DNA from 3 places in the Bacillus jepli genome. Region 2 is predicted to be linked to each of the others. Evidence: riboswitches for the same ligand, from Rfam matches in the RefSeq annotation. Region 2 holds a riboswitch; each other region holds the start of a gene.
The links. Region 2 has a riboswitch for S-adenosylmethionine ahead of ABC371_RS10825 (methionine ABC transporter ATP-binding protein). Riboswitches for the same ligand answer to the same signal wherever they lie in the genome.
Positions count from the first base shown of each region.

Region 1: another riboswitch for S-adenosylmethionine. It lies ahead of ABC371_RS04160 (methionine ABC transporter ATP-binding protein); the one in region 2 lies ahead of ABC371_RS10825 (methionine ABC transporter ATP-binding protein).
Region 3: another riboswitch for S-adenosylmethionine. It lies ahead of ABC371_RS01010 (YezD family protein); the one in region 2 lies ahead of ABC371_RS10825 (methionine ABC transporter ATP-binding protein).

Region 1 covers NZ_JBDFMO010000001.1:813,464-820,776, forward strand. Annotated here, with positions in the region: gene ABC371_RS04135 (efflux RND transporter permease subunit) at 1-460, opposite strand, end outside; gene ABC371_RS04140 (TetR/AcrR family transcriptional regulator) at 559-1,392, shown strand; gene ABC371_RS04145 (glutamate-5-semialdehyde dehydrogenase) at 1,486-2,748, opposite strand; gene proB (glutamate 5-kinase) at 2,762-3,883, opposite strand; gene proC (pyrroline-5-carboxylate reductase) at 3,953-4,807, opposite strand; SAM riboswitch class I at 5,216-5,312, shown strand; gene ABC371_RS04160 (methionine ABC transporter ATP-binding protein) at 5,465-6,496, shown strand; gene ABC371_RS04165 (methionine ABC transporter permease) at 6,486-7,136, shown strand; gene ABC371_RS04170 (MetQ/NlpA family ABC transporter substrate-binding protein) at 7,155-7,313, shown strand, end outside.
Region 2 covers NZ_JBDFMO010000001.1:2,147,414-2,154,726, forward strand. Annotated here, with positions in the region: gene gcvH (glycine cleavage system protein GcvH) at 1-196, shown strand, start outside; gene ABC371_RS10800 (YusG family protein) at 393-587, shown strand; gene ABC371_RS10805 (toprim domain-containing protein) at 740-1,093, shown strand; gene ABC371_RS10810 (thioredoxin family protein) at 1,168-1,473, shown strand; gene ABC371_RS10815 (MFS transporter) at 1,569-2,846, shown strand; SAM riboswitch class I at 3,033-3,134, shown strand; gene ABC371_RS10820 (O-acetylhomoserine aminocarboxypropyltransferase/cysteine synthase family protein) at 3,211-4,533, shown strand; SAM riboswitch class I at 4,643-4,749, shown strand; gene ABC371_RS10825 (methionine ABC transporter ATP-binding protein) at 4,876-5,901, shown strand; gene ABC371_RS10830 (methionine ABC transporter permease) at 5,999-6,598, shown strand; gene ABC371_RS10835 (MetQ/NlpA family ABC transporter substrate-binding protein) at 6,613-7,313, shown strand, end outside.
Region 3 covers NZ_JBDFMO010000001.1:201,494-208,806, reverse strand. Annotated here, with positions in the region: gene ABC371_RS01030 (carbohydrate ABC transporter permease) at 1-803, shown strand, start outside; gene ABC371_RS01025 (ABC transporter substrate-binding protein) at 847-2,214, shown strand; gene ABC371_RS01020 (glycerophosphodiester phosphodiesterase) at 2,314-3,168, shown strand; gene wrbA (NAD(P)H:quinone oxidoreductase) at 3,355-3,966, shown strand; SAM riboswitch class I at 4,380-4,480, shown strand; gene ABC371_RS01010 (YezD family protein) at 4,614-4,796, shown strand; gene ssuE (NADPH-dependent FMN reductase) at 4,957-5,508, shown strand; gene ABC371_RS01000 (LLM class flavin-dependent oxidoreductase) at 5,529-6,917, shown strand; gene ABC371_RS00995 (DedA family protein) at 6,965-7,313, opposite strand, start outside.

The DNA of each region.
Region 1 (7,313 bases), 1.3 Mb from region 2:
ATGTTAATTCCACAATATCTTCAGTTGTACTACTTACGCTAAGTGCCACGACTGGCATCATGTTCATGCTAATCGCTGTAATAACAGGCTCTTGTGCACTTTCAGGTAAACTTACTGCGTCTAACGCAGACTGCAAGGCACGTTTAGCCTCTTCCATATCCTCACCATAGTCATATTCAACTTGAATATTGGCCATGTTTGAATAGGAATTCGAATAGACAGATTTTACTCCATCTAGTCCTTCGACCGCTTTTTCAATCGGCATCGAAACATCTTCCATTACCTGTTCAGGAGTTGCTCCAGGATACACATCCATGACCATTAGGAACGGAATTGATATATCTGGAATCGTTTCTGTCTTCATTTGTGTACCTGAGTAGATTCCAGATACCGTTATAATAATTGTTAATAACCATACCGCTAGTTTGTTTTTTAGTACAAAATTGGCTATACCTCTCACACTTACACCTACCCTAGATTGACTTGTTTAACCCATTTATTTATAATAATGACCATTCAGTCATTTGTCAATGAAATACAGTGGGAGCGAAACAAATAATGGTAAAAAAGCAACTAATCATGGAAAAAGCGCTAGAACTGTTCGCAAAGCAAGGTTTTGAAGCAACTTCCGTTCAACAAATAACGGATCAATGCGGAATTTCAAAAGGTGCATTTTATCTTTCTTTTAAATCCAAGGATGAATTAATTATTGCCTTAATCGATCAATTTATGGAAGAAATTCTCGCTGACATTGACCATCTAGTCAGAAATAAAAAAAATGAAGAAAATCTTCTTTTTGATTTTTATTATGTGAGCTTTCAATCATTCGGACAGCATACGGACTTTGCCAATATCCTAATGAAGGAATACACGCAGTCTCTAAACGAACAGCTTATTCTAAAAATGCACAACTATGACAAGCTTATTAATTCCACGATTCTTTTGATGATTGACCGCGTCTATGGCGAAAAAGTAGAGCATACGAAATATGATTTACTCTTTTGCATTAAAGGCTTTATGCGAATGTATTCTGAGCTTTTTTTGCATCAAGGTTTTCCACTAGATGTGGAAGCCCTTTGTAGGTCCCTTGTGGAAAAAACAGATCTCTTGGCAAAAGGAATGACCCTTCCGTTCTTACAAAAAGAGCATATGGACTTGTCGACCTTTCAACTACAGGGGGATGTAACAAAGGAACAAATGGTTTCAATGGTAGACGAGAAGGTAAAAGAATTGGAGGGTTCCATTGAGAAGGAATCATTACTGCTTTTACAAGAACAGATTCAAAAACAAACGTTTAACCCTGCTATTATTAAAGGACTCCTGGAAAATATCCGTAACCATCCACATTGCAAGTGGATCGCCTACTCATTAGATAGATATTTTAATCTTTAAGGGACAGATCAAGATCCACGCTGGGACAACGGACCTGTCCCTTCGTCCCAAAAAAAGCACGGCAGACCTCTTACAGTTCTGCCGTGTTTTTTGTTATCGTATTTGGCCATTTCCGGTCATTAAGAATTTTACTGTTGTTAGGGCTTGTAACCCCATGGGTCCGCGCGCATGAAGTTTTTGAGTAGAAATGCCAATCTCCGTGCCAAATCCAAGGGCGCCACCGTCTGTAAACCTTGTAGAAGCGTTATGGTAGAGGGATGATGCATCGACAAGCTTCATGAACAAATCTGCGGTTTCTTGATTTTCTGTGATGATCGCTTCCGAGTGTTTAGTTCCGTACTGTTCAATATGCTCAATTGCTTCATGTACATGATCTACTATCTTCATTGCGATGTGTAGGCTTAAGTATTCATTTGCCCAATCTTCTTCCCCTGCAAGGACTGCATTTGGGATAACCGAAAGTGTCTGTTCATCCCCATGTACCGTGATTGAATGTTCCTGTAATGTCTTCACAAGCGCATCCTTATGCTCTAGCAACCAATCCTTCTGTATAAGGACTGTTTCTGCAGCATTACAAACCGCTGGTCGATCCGTTTTTGCGTTCACAAGAATTGGTAATGCCTTATTTACGTCCGCTTCGGAATCGAAATACACATGACAGTTCCCAACGCCTGTTTCAAGTACAGGGACTGTTGCTTGTTTCACAACCGTTTGAATTAAAGAAGCGCCGCCACGGGGAATAAGCACGTCAATGTATTTTTTCATCGTAAATAATGGCTGAGTCGCTTCTCTGTCTGAACTTGCAATAAATTGAACAGCTTCTTTTGGTATTTTCGTGTGTTCAAGCGCATTTTGAATAACGTCAACAATGGCTTTATTTGTGTAAATGGCAGATGAGCCACCTTTTAAAATAATGGCATTCCCTGATTTCAACGCAAGTCCAGTAGCATCAACCGTTACATTCGGACGTGCCTCATAAATCATCCCAATGACACCCAATGGCACAGTTACCTTTTTCACTTGTAAGCCATTTTCCAAAGTCCAGTCTGAGATGACTTGGTCTGTGGGATCCTCTAGACCAGCAACCTGACGAAGCCCCTCCGCAAAATCAAAGATACGTTCCTTCGTTAAAGTTAGTCGGTCCATAAAAGCTGGTGTGTAACCAGCTTCTTTGCCTTTTTGAAGGTCCACTTTATTCGCTTCTAAAATGGACTCATATCCCGCTTCCAAATGTTCGGCTAAAATATATAAAGCTCTATTTTTATCCTCTGTTGATAAAATACCTACTTTTTTTGAAGCTTTTTTTGCTAAACGTGCTTGTGATACAATATCGACATTTTCTTTAACTAACGTCACGAAATTCCTCCTTTTATACCCCGACCGTTATTGGGGCGTCAATATGACAAACAAAATCTCCCATCTCCATGATGACAGTATAATCAGTTGATTGATCTTTTTGGGCCTCCAGCATCCTTCTCAAATCAGCAGAAGAAACCTTCACAACCCCACGTGCTATTTCTTCATCATCGGGATCCATTACACGGACAACAGCACCTTTATCAAACCTACCATCGACCTGTTTAATTTCTTTAAGACGCAAGCTTTTTCTCTTTTTCACCATTCGATCTGTCGCATAAGGATTTAGAATAATTTCACCTTTAGCACCTGAGTGAAAAGCAATCCACTTTTTCTTTTGATTAAGTGTGCTCACGGACCCTTTACAAGTAAAATACGTACCGGTTGCTGTTTCTCCTACTGCATCCATAATGATATTCTCCTTGTTTGCATTTCCTAAAAAGGTAGAAATGCCCGATGCCATTGCAATCTTAACGGCTTCAATTTTTGACTTCATGCCTCCTGTACCAACCGAACTCCCGGACCCACCTGCAGCATTTTCGATGTCAGCGGTAATTTCAGGTACGCGCTCAATTAGTTTTGCATCCTCATTTGTTGTCGGGTTTTTATCATACAAACCATCTATGTCAGATAAAATCACTAGCTGGTCGGCATCTACTAATCCAGCAACCTTAGCCGCCAACGTGTCATTATCGCCAAAGTTCAAACGCTCAGTTGAAAGCGTGTCATTTTCATTGACGATTGGAATTATTCCTCTTTCTAATAAAACATTTAAGGTGTTATGAACGTTTTGGTAACGTGACTCATCTAAAAAATCGCTTCTTAAAATCAAAATCTGTGATGCCACATATCCATGTGATAAAAAAAGATGGGAATAGGTTTCGATTAATAGCCCCTGACCAATCGAAGCTGCTGCCTGTTTTTCCGGCAATGAATCAGGGCGCTTAAGACAGCCGAGTTTTCGATACCCCGCAGCAACTGCCCCTGATGAAACAAGGACAACCTCATGCCCTGCATCTTTTAGCTGAGCTATTTCATTCGCTATTTTTTCTAGCTTTCTCTTACTAATTTCTCCATGACGGCTTGTTAATGAGCTACTTCCTATTTTGATAACGACTCTCTTTTCTATGGACATCCGATCAATCCTTATCTTTTTTTGTTTTGATTGCCGGACGAAGCGTTTATCGCCGGTAAAATTATAATGTTAAACAGCCTGAACCTTTTTGGCAGTCTTGCCCTCAAGCTGCGAACTTATCTCATGTGAACGCTTTGCTGCATGTTTAATAGCTTGTGAAATCGCCTTGCCACCGCCATTCTTTTCTAATGCTGCTAAACCAGCGGCAGTCGTTCCGTTCGGTGAAGTTACATTTTCCCGTAATGTTGATGGCGTTTCACCCTGTTGCTGGACCATTTTGGCTGCGCCAACAATCATTTGCGCAATAATATCCCTTGATAGGTTTTCTTGTAAGCCTAACTTTTTTGCGGTTGCTTCCATATGTTCCATAAGGTAATAAATATAGGCTGGCCCACTGCCTGCTACTCCTGTAAAAACATCCATTTGCTCTTCGGGAATTTCATACACTTCACCAATGGATTTGAGTAATTCTTCTGCTAGAATCATATTTTCATTTGTCGTATAAGAACCGGCTGATATAGCCGTTGTAGACTCTCCAATCATGCTAGATGTATTCGGCATTACCCGGATCACCTGTTGCCCCACTGGTAGATATTGCTCCATATAGGTTGTAGTAATACCCGCTAACACGGATAAAACAAGTTGGTTTGGTTGAAGTGAATCTTTGATGGACTGTAATGCAGTTTCTGCATCTTTAGGTTTCATTGCGAGGACAATAATATCGATATTTTTTAGGGCTAGATCTTGGCTTGCTATCCCATTAATGTTATAAATAGCTTCTAACTGTTGTAGTCTTTCCGTATTTGTTCTGTTGGTTACAAAAATCTGTTTAGTTGGGACTTTTCCAGCTGCGACAATTCCTGAAATCATTGCTTCTGCCATGGATCCTGCCCCTATAAAAGCAATCGTTTTTTCATGTAACATCAAATGTCTCCCTTGTGGTAAATTTTAAAACATAGTACCTATCGTAACATCTTTAAAATCATAAACAAGGGATTCCCGGAAAGTCATATGCATATGATTCAATTAGTTAGTGTAAACGCTACCACGAAAAGCTAATCACATCTAACCATCTGATACGCGCTCAAACCGTCGCTTAGGATAATATTTGAAGAATGGACAAGAGTGTACGGGTTCGAATGTCCCCATTCGCGGTAATTAGAAATGGTTCTTTTGGTATATAGGATTATCTGATTTAACTAAATTGCCTCATCTAAAAATATCAAAATTATTCCAGTATATATTTTTTCATATTAAAAAATAACAAAAAGATATCAAATATATTGACAATTATATTCTACGGATGTATAGTGTGATTTATATTAAAAATACTTCTTATCAAGAGAGGTGGAGGGACTGGCCCTTTGAAGCCTCGGCAGCGGACAATTCGTACCGTGCCAATTCCAGCAAGTTACTTGAGAGATAAGAAGAGGATACTGGAATTGACTTTCTGCCCTCTTCTGTCTGAAGAGGGCTTTTTATATTTTCATAAAATAATATTTTCTGATTTTAAGAATAATAATTTGCTATTCGGAAATGTTGAGGAAACTTTTTTAAGGGACAAACGAAAGGAGATCAAAAATGATAGAGTTTCAAGATCTGATTAAGGTATATGACAGCGGCGGAAAGAAAGTGCACGCTTTAAATAACGTCAATTTAAAAATTAACAAAGGAGAAATCTACGGGGTGGTCGGATTCAGCGGTGCCGGCAAAAGTTCATTAATTCGCTGTGTGAATTTCCTTGAACGTCCTACCTCAGGAAAGGTCATTGTTGACGGTCACGACCTAACAACTCTTTCCGAAAAGCAAATTCGCGAAGTAAAGAAAAATATTGGGATGGTATTCCAACACTTTAACCTTTTAAATTCAAAAACAGTATACGCGAATGTCGCAATGCCACTTATTTTAAGCAAAACACCAAAGGAACAAATTAAAAAACGTGTTATAGAACTGCTTGATTTCGTCGGCTTAGGTGATAAGGCTGATGTTTATCCCGACCAACTTTCTGGAGGGCAAAAGCAACGAGTTGGAATTGCTAGAGCATTAGCAACACAGCCTTCGATTCTTCTTTGCGATGAAGCTACCTCTGCGCTCGATCCGCAGACAACAAGCTCCATCCTGCAATTGTTGAAAAAAATCAATCAAGAATACAACATTACGATCTTAATGATTACTCATGAAATGTCTGTGATTCGTGAAATTTGTGATCGTGTAGCTGTCATGGAAGCAGGACAAGTGATTGAAGAAGGAACTGTCTTTGATGTCTTTTCCGCACCTAAGACACAAACCGCCCAAAACTTTGTCAGCACTGTCATGCACGATCAAATTCCTGAGTCCATTTTAAGCATGATTAATAACAACCAGGGATCACTGAACATCTTCCGAATAAGCTTTGTCGGTCAATCAACAGGAAAGCCGTTTTTATCACAACTCGCAAAGAAGTTGGATATCGATATCAACGTGCTGTTCGGTAGCATCACAGAGCTTCAAGGTATCCCATTCGGTAACTTGATTGTGGAAATTCAGGGGCCTGACGCAGAGGTAAAACGCGCTTTAACGTATATGCAATCACAACAAATAAGCTTCAAGGAAGTGACATCCCATGCTAGTTAATACGGAACAAATCATCGAAGCGCTCATTGAAACGATACAAATGGTGGCCTTCTCCTTTATCTTTTCAATTATTCTCGGGTTGCCACTCGGCATTCTACTATTTGTAACCCGCAAAGGTCAGATACTTGAGAATCAGCCGGTTTTTACCGTTGTAAATGCAATCATTAATATTTTCCGTTCCATTCCATTCATTATTTTACTGGTAGCAATCATTCCGGTTACCCGGTTGATCGTTGGAACATCAATTGGAACAGCTGCTGCAATTGTTCCGCTCGTATTTTATGCCGGACCATATATTGCCAGATTAGTAGAAAGCTCATTACTTGAAGTGGACGAAGGTGTGCTTGAAGCAGCTAATGCGATGGGAGCAACTCCCTTCCAAACGATTTTTCGATTCTTACTTCCCGAAGCGCTCAGTTCATTAGTCGTAAACTTTACAATTGCGACAATCGGGCTGATTGGTGCATCTGCCATGGCAGGTACTGTCGGTGGTGGAGGAATCGGGGACCTTGCGATTACCTACGGGTACCAACGCTTTGATACTACTACAATGATCATTACCGTTGTCATTCTGATTGTGATGGTTCAAGGTCTACAATCATTCGGCAACGTCTTATCGAAAAAAATACGAAGAAGATAATCTAGGAGGAAACGTATCATGAAAAAATTATTCTTATCCATTCTTTTACTTACATTAGTCATCTTTACGGCTGCATGCTCTAACAACAGCGCTAGCGATAAAGAATCAGAAACAAAAAAAGTTAAAATTGGCATCACAGGTACTGACACACGTACATGGGATTATGTAGCTGAAAAA
Region 2 (7,313 bases):
AACGGTATCTGAGCTTTATGCACCAATTAGTGGTAAGGTTGTAGAGATTAACGAAGACCTTGATGATAGCCCAGAATTCGTAAACGAATCTCCATATGAGAAAGCATGGATGATTGTTATTGAACCTGCAAATGCTGGAGATGTAGAGAACCTAATGACAGCTGAACAGTACGAAGAAATGACAAAAGAAGATTAATTCATAATGACAGAGCCAGTTAAGGTAAATTCCTTACTGGTTCTTTTTATTTTTGTAACGAACCAATAGACAACAACTCCAAACCGAATGAAGTTCATCTTAATGGACATTCTAAACTTAAATACCAAGGGAAGGATGTTTATCATGGTATTAAAACATACTCGAATTGATGTGACTGACCGAGTAGTTGGAAAGCTTGGAAATAACAAAATGGATCTATTTGTTTAAAAAAGAACCTATTGGTAAAATTCGGTTTACAAATGAAGGAGCTCATTTTGAATTAAAGCAGGGATATGAGCAGGAAGAAAGTAAAATTTTCACCTTTGCAGATGTACCTTCACCCCCAGATATGAAATATGTTGATTGTGACGATGAAAATGGTTGGTGTTAAAAGACAGTGGAAACCCACTGTCTTTTTTTCCATAACTTTTTGGAGTATTTATCACCAAAATGAATCTTCACGATAAAATGAAGGAAAAGCAGTTATATAAATCGAATAGAAGTAATAGGCATATAAATGTACACTTGAAATAAGGTGATGAAATGGTGGCTTTTGATGATCAAGAAAAAGTAATCATTGTTGAGGGGAGAACAGATAAAAAGAAGATTGAAACGGTAGTAAATGAACCAGTTGAAATCATTTGTACGAATGGAACAATAAGTATTTCGAAACTCGATGAATTAATTGAACATTTATTTAATAAAGATGTCTATATATTAGTAGATGCTGACAGTGCAGGGGATAAGCTAAGAAAACAGTTTAAACGAGAATTTCCTGAAGCTCGGCATTTGTTTATCGATAAAACCTATCGCGAGGTTGCGACAGCCCCTGAACATCATATAGCAACTGTACTGCTTTCAGCAAATATTGATGTTCACGCAGAATTTTTATTGTAAGCTTTTCATCATATGTCTTTTCTAAAATCATGTTACAATAAAAGTCAATTAAGAAAATAAAGGTTGTAGTTGACATGAAAGAATGGAAAGAACACGAAATTGATCTGAAACTTAACAATCAGGATGAGTTTTGGCTTTATTTATATACACCGATGTGTGGAACCTGCCAAGTGGCATCCAAAATGATCACGGTAGTTGATGAATTACTGCCACATGTAACTATCGGAAAAAGCGACCTCAATTATTTACCTAAAAAAGCAATTGAGTGGCAAATCGAAAGTGTCCCTTGTTTTATGCATATAAAAGATGGGAAAGTGCTAAAAAAATACTACGCATTCCACTCGGTTCCCTATTTGCTTGAAATAGTTTCAAAAGACTGAACAACGCGTGATTTTCGCGTTGTTTTTTATTGCAATTTTTTAGAAAAGTTGTATGATATTTAGGGAATCGAAATATTCAAAACATGGGAGCGCATATGAGCAGCATAGTGACAGAATGGAAAACACAATACAAATCATACAATCAAAATATTAAACTATTTATTTTAGCGACCATTTTTACACAGCTAGGCATGGGTATGTTTACAATCATGTATAACTTTTATGTGCGAGAACTGGGCTACTCTGAGCAAACGAATGGAACTATTATCGCCATGACAGCATTGGCATCTGCCATTATATTAGTTCCCGCAGGTCTTATGAGTGATAAATTTGGTAGAAAAAAAGTGATGGTACTAGGTGTTGCTGTTTCAACAATAGCCTTCTTTGCTAGAAGTATATTGGATGTGGAACAGTTATTGATAGCAACTGCATTTTTAACAGGATTGTCGACGGCTTTTATCCAGGTATCCGGTGTCCCATGGTTGGCCGAAAACTCTTCTTCTTCACAAAGGGTTCATCTTTTTAGCTTTCATTCGGCAATCATGATGATTGCCCAGGTTGTTGGAAACATTGCAGGCGGGGCATTGTCTGACACCTTCCAATTTATTTTTCATATGAGCGGACTTTGGAGTGTTAGAATCACGCTGTTAATTGCAACGATCATCTATGTTGCAGGAATTCTACCAATCATTAAAATGAATGAACAACGCAGACAACAACCAAAAATGAAAACAGTAGAATCTTTTGGTCAAAAATTAAAAACCAATAAATCGCAAATCAAATTAATTGCTATGTTTGCCATAGCACAAATGATCATAGGATTTGGTTCTGGATTAGTCATTCCTTATCTCAATTTATATTTTGCAGATCGCTTTCTAGCAAGCAATACGATAATCGGACTTATTCTCTCATTGGGACAAGCTGCAACTGCAATTGCAATGATTATCGGACCCATTATTGTGAGTAAGGTTGGGGAAGTACGTGCGGTGGTGTATTTGCAATTATCCTCACTTCCATTCCTTCTACTAACAGGGTATACGGAAAATTTATACATAGCAGCCATCGCCTTTTTATTTAGGCAAGCATTAATGAATGCGGGTAACCCGATTCAAGCTTCTCTTGTTATGGGAAGAGTGAACGATTCGATGAAGGGTCTTGCGAATTCAGTGAATCAAATGGTGTTTTCATTAGGATGGGCACTAATGGGACCTGTATCGACGTCAATCGTAATGATACATGGAGCTTATTGGGGCTATGCATATGTGTTTACAATTACTTCAGTTTTATATCTAATCGGGTCGCTATATTTCCTACTTGTATTCAGTAGAAAATCCTTTCGTAATGAGGAAAAACAAGTAGCAAAAATATCATAATATGTCATATTTCCCGGGAAAAAAGAAGTAAATAAACGATGCATGTATAAATTTGTTTCAAATATGTGTCGAAATATGACATGAAATTTCAAATTGCTCATTTTTTCTAAAAATTCTTATTGACATATAATAGAAAAAGGTTTAGCATGATATTAACTTGTTAAAGTAATAAATTTCATATTGAAAATCTTATCTAGAGTGGCGGAGGGAATGGCCCTATGAAGCCCGGCAACCGGTAATTTACACGGTGCTAATTCCAACAGACATTTTTTGTCTGAAAGATAAGAAGAGAAATCGTACATACACCTCTTCTTATCGAAGAGGTTTTTTATTTATATAAACAAAACAAAAGGGAGAGATTCAAATGACTGAGAAACAAAAAAACTATAGACCAGAGACAATTGCTGTCCATGGAGGTCTTGAAGCAGATCCAGTAACAGGTGCAAGAGCCGTACCAATCTATCAATCAAATGCATTTAAATTTAATACAACTGAACATGCAGCAAATCTATTTGGACTTAAGGAAAATGGATATATTTATACGCGTATTCACAACCCAACTACAACTGTTTTTGAAGAAAGAGTTGCACAATTAGAGGGTGGCGTTGGTGCATTAGCTGTTTCTAGTGGAATGGCTGCGATTACCACAGCTATTTTGAATATTGCGGGTGCAGGAGATGAGATTGTCTCTGCTTCTACACTTTATGGTGGAACATATAACTTATTTGCGAATACACTTCCTAAATATGGAATTAAGACACATTTAGTAGAACCTAATAATCCAGAAAACTTCCGTCAAGCCATAACGCCAAATACAAAGGCGATTTTTGCTGAAACAATCGGAAATCCAAGCTTAGATATTCTTGATATTGAAGCAGTAGCAAATATTGCTCATGAAGCAGGAATTCCATTAATTATTGACAATACATTTGCGACACCATACTTATGTCGTCCAATTGAGCATGGAGCAGATATCGTTATTCATTCCGCAACAAAATGGTTACTAGGTAATGGTACAACAATGGGTGGAATTATTGTGGATGGGGGTAAATTCGATTGGAATTCACCAAAATTCCCTGGATTTACAACACCAGATCCAAGCTACCATGATCTAGTCTATGCTGATGCTTTAGGACCTGTAGCTTATATCATTAAAGCAAGAGTTCAACTTCTTCGTGATTTAGGTCCAGCTTTAAGTCCTTTTAATTCATTCCAATTTAACCTTGGTCTTGAAACATTACACGTTCGTATGAAAGAGCATATTGCAAATACGAAAAAAGTTGTTTCATATCTTAAAAATCATCCTGGGGTTGAATGGGTACTGTATCCTGGTGAGGACGATCACCCGAACAAACAATTAGCTGATAAATATTTACCAAAAGGTGCAGGTTCAGTTGTTGTGTTTGGTATTAAAGGTGGTAGAGAAGCGGGTGAGAAGCTAATTAATAATGTTGAGCTTTGGTCACATGTTGCAAACGTTGGTGACGCAAAGAGTTTGATTATTCATCCAGCTAGCACAACACACCAGCAATTAAGCCCGGAAGATTTAAAGTTGTCTGGTGTTACGGAAGACTTAGTTCGCTTATCTGTTGGAATCGAAAATATTGAAGATATTTTAGAAGATTTAGAGCAAGCCATTAAAGTAGCTAATGGAACAAGTTCTGTTTCACCATTGCCTACAGCTTAAGTTTTACTTTGGTACATTAGTCACAACTTTTTCATTGACACCCTAAATGACAGATGATAAGATAATTCTCGTGTTATTTAGGACGATATTACATGTAAATATATGATGACTCTTATTTAGAGTGGTGGAGGGATGTGCCCGATGAAACCCAGCAACCGTCAACATTTGTTGAAAAGGTGCCAATTCACACAAAGCAAAGGCTTTGGAAGATGAGAGGAAGGAATCACTGAATTGTGCCTTTCTGCTCGTTTATGCAGAAAGGCTTTTTCAATTATTTTCGTTAATTATTTACTATATCGCATAAACTAAACATAGTTTTCTTTGGATAGAAGGTGTGACTACATGATAACACTGAAAAATGTGTCGAAGATATATAAAACAAAAGCAAATTCTGTTACAGCTGTTAACGGTATTGATTTAGAGATCAATGAAGGTGAAATCTTTGGAATCATCGGTTACAGTGGAGCAGGTAAAAGCTCACTTATCCGCCTGCTGAATGGGCTCGAAACGCCAACTGAGGGAGACATTTCAGTTGCTGGTCATAATATCACCGCCGTTAAAGGAAAAGCATTACGCGATGCGCGTAAAGAAATAAGTATGATTTTTCAACATTTCAACCTTTTATGGTCTCGAACCGTGAGGGAAAATATTTCATTTCCCCTTGAAATTGCAAAAGTTCCAAAAGCAAAACGGGATGAGAGAGTTACAGAACTTATTAAGCTGGTTGGTTTAGAAGGAAGAGAAGATGCTTATCCTTCACAGCTCAGTGGTGGTCAAAAACAAAGGGTAGGAATCGCACGGGCACTAGCTAACAACCCAAAGGTTTTGCTTTGTGATGAAGCAACATCTGCGTTAGATCCACAAACAACGGACTCGATTTTGGACTTGCTTGTCGATATTAATGAACGTTTAGGATTAACGATTGTGTTGATTACTCATGAAATGCATGTTATCCGTAAAATTTGTCACCGTGTTGCCGTGATGGAAAATGGAGAAATTGTCGAGCAGGGCCGAGTTTTGGATGTATTTAAAAAGCCTCAAGCTCAAATAACAAAACGTTTCGTGCAGCAAGTAACAGAGCCTGAGGAAACAAAAGAAATGATTGAGCATTTGCTTGATCTTTATCCAAATGGAAGAGTGGTTCAGCTCACTTTTGTTGGGGAAGATGCAGAAAAGCCATTAATTACTACTTTAATCCGAGACTTTAAAGTTGAAGTGAATATTTTACAAGGAAAGATTTCTCAAACCCAAAATGGATCTTACGGAACATTATTTATTCATCTTGCTGGTGAACTGAATGAAGTCACTTCAGCCATTGAATTTATTCGGGAGCAACGAGTAGAAGCTGAGGTGATTGAAAATGCTTGAACAATTCCAGGAACTTCTTAAATGGGAAAAACAGGTGAATGATTATCAAACATTAAATTGGGGAAATCTCTGGATAGCAACCCAAGAGACTTTGTATATGACCGCAATTTCGGTGCTTGCAACTTTTATAATAGGTTTATTTTTAGGATTGGTTCTCTTTTTAACGGATAAAGGTAATGCGTGGGAAAATTCTGTGGTAAATCGAATTGTATCTGCACTTGTTAATATATTTCGATCCATACCATTTATTATTCTTATTGTATTATTAATACCTTTTACGAAAATTGTAATGGGTTCAATGCTAGGACCTAGTGCTGCATTACCATCCTTAATTATAGGATCGGCACCTTTTTACGCAAGAATGGTTGAAATTGCTTTACGTGAAATAGATAAAGGTGTAATCGAGGCTTCTCATTCTATGGGAGCCACTAACTTAACCATCATTTTTAAAGTATTAATTCCAGAATCCCTACCCGCTTTAATTTCAGGGATAACAGTTACTGCGATTTCATTAGTAAGCTTTACCGCTATGGCAGGTGTTATTGGAGCCGGTGGATTAGGTCATTTTGCTTATTTATATGGTTTCCAGAGTAACAAACCGGTCATTACCTTTATCGCTACTATTGCGATATTAATTTTGGTATTTATCATTCAATTTGTGGGTGATTTCTTTACAAAACAAACAGACAAGAGATAACAGGAGGAACACAAATGAAAAAATTACTTTTTATTTTATTAGTTGGACTACTAACACTTACATTAGCTGCTTGTGGGTCAAGTGATAAGACAGATGAGGGTGGAGACACGAAAGAAGCTGAAGGAAATAAAGAACTAATCGTTGGTGCATCAGCAGTTCCACATGCCGAAGTTCTTGAACAAGCAAAACCTTTATTAAAGGAAAAGGGAATTGACCTTAAAATTGAAGTGTTTACAGATTACATTTTACCGAACGTAGCACTTCATGAAAAAGAACTTGATGCAAACTATTTTCAAACACCTGGTTATTTAGAGTTACAACTAGAGGAAAATCCGGATTTTGATTTTGTAAGTGTTGGAGAAATTCATAAAGAGCCAATTGGAATTTATTCTAAAAAATATAAAAGTTTAAAAGAGCTTCCTGATGGAGCAAAAATTATCATGAGCAACTCATTCAGTGACCATGGTCGTATTTTACCAATTTTTGAAAGAGAAGGTGTCATCAAACTTAAAGAGGGTGTTGGTAATCAAGCACGAGTTGAAGACATCGTCGAAAATCCAAAAAATCTAGATTTCTCAACATTGATTGAAGCAAAACTTCTTGCTACTTCATTTGAAAATGGAGAAGGCGACGCGGTTGTAATTAACACAAACTATGCACTTGAGGGTGGCGTAAATATCGCTGAGGATGGCATTGCCTTTGAAGGGGACGATGT
Region 3 (7,313 bases), 1.9 Mb from region 2:
TGGGAAGAAAAGTCATCTTCTATCTTTTATTGACTGTTTCAGCGATTCTAATTGCCGGACCGGCGGTAATGGCGATTGTCATGAGTTTTATGACGAACCAAGATATTTTAACGGCGAGTTTGCCGACCACACTAACAGCAGATAATTATGTTGCAGCTTTTGAACGATTTCCTTTAATTCAATATTTGATTAATAGTTTTGTAGTGTCGATTGTGATTATGCTAGGACAATTGGCATTATCGAGTCTAGCTGCCTATGCCTTTGTATTTTTAGAGTTTAAGGGAAGAGATGTTTTATTTTATCTTTTTATTGCGACAATGATGGTTCCCTTTGAGGCATCGATTATCCCGAACTTCCACATAATCCGTGATCTAGGGTGGCTAGATCATTACACTGGGCTAACGATTCCATTTTTCGCAACAACCTTTGGAACATTTTTGCTCAGACAGAACTTTAAACAAATTCCTAAAGAATTAAGGGAAGCAAGCCAAATAGCCGGGATTGGTGATTTCAAATTTTATTTAACAGTTGTACTACCTGTAACAAAGACAAGTTTAGTTACATTGGGAATTTATGGTTTTTTAACATCGTGGAATATGTATCTATGGCCACTATTGGCGACCACCAACGATACGGTTCGTACGGTACAAATCGGCTTAAAGCAATTGCAAACACAGGAACAATTAAATGATTGGGGCGTCATCATGGCTGGTGCCGTGATCGTGATCATCCCGACATTGATTTTGCTTTTCCTAGGACAAAAGAAGCTTCAAACAGGTTTAACAGAGGGCGCTGTAAAATAACAGTTTCCTCGAAAATATACCAATTAAAAAGGAGCAATTAAAAATGAAAAAAATCTTAATGATCCTTGCATTAGGCTTCGTTCTACTATTAGCAGCATGTGCAGGAGGTGAATCCACAGCAGGAGAAGGTGAGCAAAACACTGGCTCAGGAAATGGATCAGATTCTGAAGAAAAAAGTGAAAAACAGACCGTCACATTCTGGCACTCCATGGGTGGAGCGGGTCAAGAAGCATTAAACAGTATTGTAGAAGACTTCAATAACTCACAAGAAGAAATTCAAGTAAATGCGGAATACCAAGGTACCTACGATGAATCATTAACAAAATTCAATGCTGTTGCTGGTACTGATAGTGCACCGACGATGATTCAAACCTTCGAAATTGGAACAATGTCTATGATTAATAGTGGAAATATCAAACCGATTCAGGAATTAGTAGATGGGGATGGGTACGATATGAGTGGATTAGAGGAAAACATTATTAATTACTATTCATTAGATGGAAAGTTTTATTCAATGCCGTTTAACTCGTCTACACCCGTTATGTATTATAACAAGGATGCATTTACTGCGGCAGGTTTAGATCCAGAAACACCTCCAGCAACTTATGAAGAAGTAGAAGCTGCAGGTAAAGCCATTGTTAAATCGAATCCAAAAATGAAAGGCTTCGCGTTACAAGCATATGGCTGGTTATGGGAGCAATTATTAGCCAATCAGGGTGCGTTATTATTAAATAATGATAATGGTCGTTCAGATACACCAACTGAAATTGGGTGGACTGAAGAAGAAGGAAAGTCCATTTTTGAATGGGTTAAGCGAATGGTAGATGACGGTACATTTGCGAATTACGGAACAAATGGGGATAATATGGTTGCTGGATTCCTAGCCGGTGATGTCGCTATGTTCTTACAATCTTCAGCAAGTGCAAGAGATGTTATCGATAATGCTCCTTTTGAAGTAGGGATTGCCTTCCTTCCACACCCTGAAAATAAGGACCGTGAAGGGGTCGTCATTGGTGGAGCAAGTCTTTGGATGATCGATGGAAAACCAGAAGCAGAAACAAATGCAGCATGGGAATTTATGAAATATCTACAAACTCCTGAAGTTCAAGCGAAATGGCATGTTGGTACAGGGTATTTTGCCATCAATCCAGCTGCATACGAGGAACAACTGGTAAAGGATGCCCATGAGGAAAAACCACAATTACGTGTAACAGTTGAGCAATTACAAGCAACTAAATCATCATTTGCGACACAAGGTGCTTTAATGGACATGCTTCCACAAGGAAGAAAAGTCATGGAAACAGCCCTTGAATCCGTATATAATGGCGGATCTGTCGATGAAGCCTATAAAACAGCCGTAGACCAATTTAATAAAGCAATCGAACAAGCAAACAAAGCACGAGCAAAGTAAATGAAATGGGACACGGGGACAGGTACCGTGTCCCACCATTTTTTTAATAAGGATTGCATATAAATAATCAATAAAGATGTAAGGAAGGGAAGGGTTATCATGACGAAAATTTATGGTCACCGCGGAGCAAAGGGGATTTATCCGGAAAATACGTTACTTAGTTTTAAAAAAGCGATTGAGCAAGGTGTTGATGGGTTGGAACTTGATGTCCATTTGACAAAAGACGGGGAAGTTGTTGTGATCCATGATGAAACCCTTGACCGGACAACAAGCGGAGCAGGTTGGATTAAAGATGTAACCTTAGTTGAAATCAAAAAATATAGTGCTGGTAAACCATTTACTCATTTTGGCGAATATGAAGAAGCATGGGACAACGAACAGGTTCCAACCCTAAAAGAAGTTCTAGAACTATTGTCTCCTTATGATATTGAGCTTAATATCGAACTAAAAACAGGTTCAGTACCTTACGAAGGAATTGAAGAGAAGGTTCAAAAGGTTGTTGAACAATACGCCAAAAATCGGAAGGTGATTTATTCTTCGTTTCACTTGCCCACAATTATAAGAATGAAGCAGATTGATCCAAGTGCCAAAATAGCATGGTTACTTAATAATAGTATTTCCCTTCCTTACGATTATATTAATGCTCTAGAACTGGAAGCACTGCATTTAAACAAATCCATTCTTTTACCTAAGACAGAAATTTTTCAGCAGTTACTGGAAGTAAGTAAACAATTCCCAATGCATGTACCAATCGAAGTCATTCATTATCTCAACAATCGGGCAAATGAGGACTATGGGTCATGCTTGCAAGGTATGTACGATAAAGTAAGAGTTTGGACTGTCAATGAGCCAAATGAAATCGAAAAATTACTAAAATTGCAAGTCGATGCGATCATTACCGATTATCCTGAAAGGGCAATACGAATAAGAAATCAACAAGTGAATTTTGTATAAAGAAGTTAAAGGGGACGCGGGGACAGGTACTGCGTCCCACGTTTTTTTACTAAATGCCTTTTGGGACAATGAACCTGTCCCACTGTCCCGCATATTAAAACAAATTATAAGAAATAATAGGATAGGTAAGATATTGGGTTTTACTCTACCACTTAAAAAAATTCATTGGAAAAGGAGACTGGAAAATTGTCAAATGTTAAATTAGCAGTCATTTTTTACAGTATGGGCGGCACAAATTATCAGTTATCAAAATGGGCTGAAGAAGGAGCTAAAGAAGCTGGGGCTGAAGTTAAAGTATTAAAGGTCCAGGAATTAGCTCCTGAGTCTGTCATTCAGGGAAATGAAGTATGGAAAGCAACAGTTGAAGCAACGAAGGACGTTCCAGTAGTTACATCAGATGATATTGAATGGGCAGACGCCATTATCTTTAGTGTTCCTACACGCTTTGGAAACATGCCTTCACAAATGAAACAATTTCTTGATACTCAAGGTGGACTTTGGGCTACTGGCAAAACGATTAATAAAGTTGTAAGTGCGATGACGTCTGCACAAAATCCGCATGGTGGACAAGAAGCGACAATCCTTTCGTTATACACAAGTATGATGCATTGGGGAGCGATTATTGCTGCACCTGGTTATACAGATCCAATCATTTTTGGAGCTGGCGGAAATCCATATGGAACAAGTGTGACAGTCGGTCAAGATGGAAAAATGATTGAAGACGTACAAGGGGCAGTGAAACATCAAGCAAAACGTACAGTTACTGTAGCGGAATGGGTAAAAAAAGCAAATCAATAAACAAGAAAAAAATAAATTTGAGACCTTGAATTGGTATAGTCGGGGTCTCTTTTTCGTGGGTTGATATGGGTAAAGTTTACAATTCCTCAAGCTTATGCAACATTAACACAGCACTTCGCAAAGGAAGAAAATATGCTGTTTCCGTTAGCAGAGAAAATATTGTCAGTTGAAGAAATGGATGAGATAGCGCGGATGTATAGAGATTAAAGAGATTAAAAAATGGTGACCTCGAATTCAATAAAGGATTCAGATAAGTACCAAGGATTCTATCATCAATACCCAAACCCATATTCTCAACCATGACTAAATAACTAAAAGTTCCCTCTTTTAAAAATTTTTGGATAAAGTAATTGACAGATAGTAAAATTCCGTGTAATTTAATATCAACAAACAACAACTTAATTACGAATTGATTCTTATCCAGAGAGGTGGAGGGACTGGCCCGACGATGCCTCGGCAACAGACATTTTGTACTGTGCCAATTCCAGCAAGCGTTAAGCTTGAAAGATAAGAAGAGTGTATTTGAACTATGCATGTATGCCCTCTTCTTGTTAGAAGAGGGTTTTTATTTTGGCAAAATGAACAATTGTCATACTGGTCAACCAACCGCAATGGCACAATACACATCTTTTATAAGGAGGAGTGACATGGCAAAACTTGATGAATCCAAAGTGAAACATATTTTATCAACCTTGGAGAACCTGGAATTTGGATCTGTTGTGATTACCGTCCACAATGGAGAAATCACCCAAATTGATGCGACGGAAAAGAAGCGTTTTTCCATACAAAAATCTACATCATCCCAAATACAATCAACGAAAAAAGAATAAGCCGATTAGACGACTAAAGGCATCTTTATTTTCAAAGCGTCCATTTATGACGTTTTGGATAAAGATGCCTTTTTCTATTACCTTTTTTCAATGGAAGGGGTAGGTTGGTGTTCCAAACTCATTCGAGAATGATTTCAATAAAAAAGAAAGGATGATCAACATGAGCGAAATCGTTATTTTATCGGGAAGTCCATTAGTTAGTTCTAGAACGGATTTGGTTCTACAGTTTATAGGGAAAAAGCTTAAACATGAAGGTTTTTCAATCACACATGTATCCGTGAGAGATATTCCTTCTGATGACATATTCAATCTGAAGTTTGATAGTCCAGCCCTTAAGGAGCTCACTTCACTAATCCAAGGGGCTGAAGGTGTGATTATAGGGTCCCCTGTTTACAAGGCAGCTTACACAGGAGTTCTGAAGGCTGTGCTAGATTTGCTTCCACAAGATGTGTTAGCTAGAAAACCGGTTTTACCAATTATGACTGGCGGAAGCCCTGCACATCTCCTAGCGATTGACTTCAGCCTCAAACCTTTACTAGCAGCATTAAAGGGGCAAAGCTTACAGGGAGTTTACTTCCAAGATTGCCAAATCGATAAAGCACAGGTAGTGAACCCAATTATCGATGTGAATGTTTTAGAAAGACTGAAAAAGGAGCTTTATTACTTTATTGAAGCAGTTAATCAGAATAAAGATTTTGCTTTGAAAAATTAATAAAAAAGGAGCTAACAAAAATGACTAACAAAAGAATTTATTTAAATGCATTTGATATGAACTGTGTGGGGCATCAATCCCCAGGACTGTGGACGCATCCCGAGGATCAATCCCACCGCTATAAAGATAGCGAGTATTGGATTGAATTGGCGAAGCTTTTAGAAAAGGGTAGATTCGATGCTATTTTTCTAGCAGACGTACTAGGCCCTTATGATGTGTATCAAGGCTCCCGCGATGCCGCTATCCGTCAAGGGACTCAAACTCCTGTTAACGACCCATCACTTGTTGTGCCATTAATGTCAGCTGTGACAAAGCATTTAGGATTTGGAGTCACGGCATCTGTCACACATGAGCATCCTTATACATTTGCTCGGAGAATGTCGACACTGGATCATATTACAAAAGGGCGTGTAGGCTGGAATATTGTTACTTCTTATTTAAAAAGCGCCGCGGTGAATATGGGATTGGAAGACCAAATTAAACATGATGAACGCTATGATATTGCCGAAGAATATTTACAAGTTTGCTATAAATTATGGGAAGGCAGCTGGGAAGATGATGCAGTTTTATTAGATAAAGAGAATCGCATTTTCGCTGACCCTAGCAAGGTTCATGACATCAAACATGAAGGTAAATATTTTAAAGTTCCGGGTGCACACCTATGTGAGCCTTCCCCACAAAGAACGCCGGTACTCTTTCAGGCTGGAACCTTCACAAAAGGTCGCGCTTTTGCTGGTAAAAATGCGGAACTGATCTTTATTGGGGCACCGACTAAAAACGCTGCTAGGCATTCTGTAAAAAAACTCCGTGAAGAGGCAATAAAGGCAGGTAGGACACCAGAGGAAATAAAAATTCTTACTTGTATTACTCCAATCGTGGGTCGAACTGAAGAGGAAGCACATGAAAAGTTCAATGAATATCAAAAACATGTAAGCTATGAAGGGGCACTAGCACTTCTTGGTGGCTGGACGGGAATCGATTTTTCAGAATATGGTCCGCATGAAAATCTTAAGTTTGTCAAAAATGATGCGATTCAATCGACAGTCGAAAATTTTACTAGAATTGATTCCGATAAAAATTGGACGATTGATGAAATTAAAAAATATACGGGAATAGGTGGATTGGGTCCAGTAACTGTCGGAAGCCCAGAACAGGTTGCAGATGATTTGGAAAGTTGGATTAAAGAAACTGGAGTAGATGGGTTTAACATTGCGTACGCGATTACTCCTGGTACATTTAAAGATTTCGTAGAACTTGTTGTGCCAGTATTACAAGAAAGAGGTCTGGTAAGAAAAGAATATGAAGGTGACACATTAAGAGATAGCCTATTTGGGAAAGGAAGCCAACTACCTGCCCATCATCCCGGAAAACAATATTCAAAAACACCAGCACTAACAGTTAAATTATGAAAAGTAAGGGAATAAAGGAGCCACAGGAACCGTCCCTGTGGCACCTTTTATCTAACCAACTTCCTTCGATTGAAGTAGACAACGCCCAGAACAATGATGAGTGCAGATCCGATTACATAAATGCTATAGTGGTTCATCATCATTTCAACCTTCATCCAATTCTTACCCAGTTCATGTCCTAATGTGATAAAAGTAAAGCCCCAAAAGATTGCTCCGGAGTAGGCGAATAGGGCAAATCTTTTAAAGTGTAAATTATTTAATCCGGCGAGGTAAGCTGTAATATGACGAACACCAGGTATAAAGTAACCGATAAATAATAAATACGGGCCAAATTTATTAAAAAGCTTACTCGTTGTTTGAATTCTTTTTTCGGTTAGATGAAGTTTAGGCCCAAAC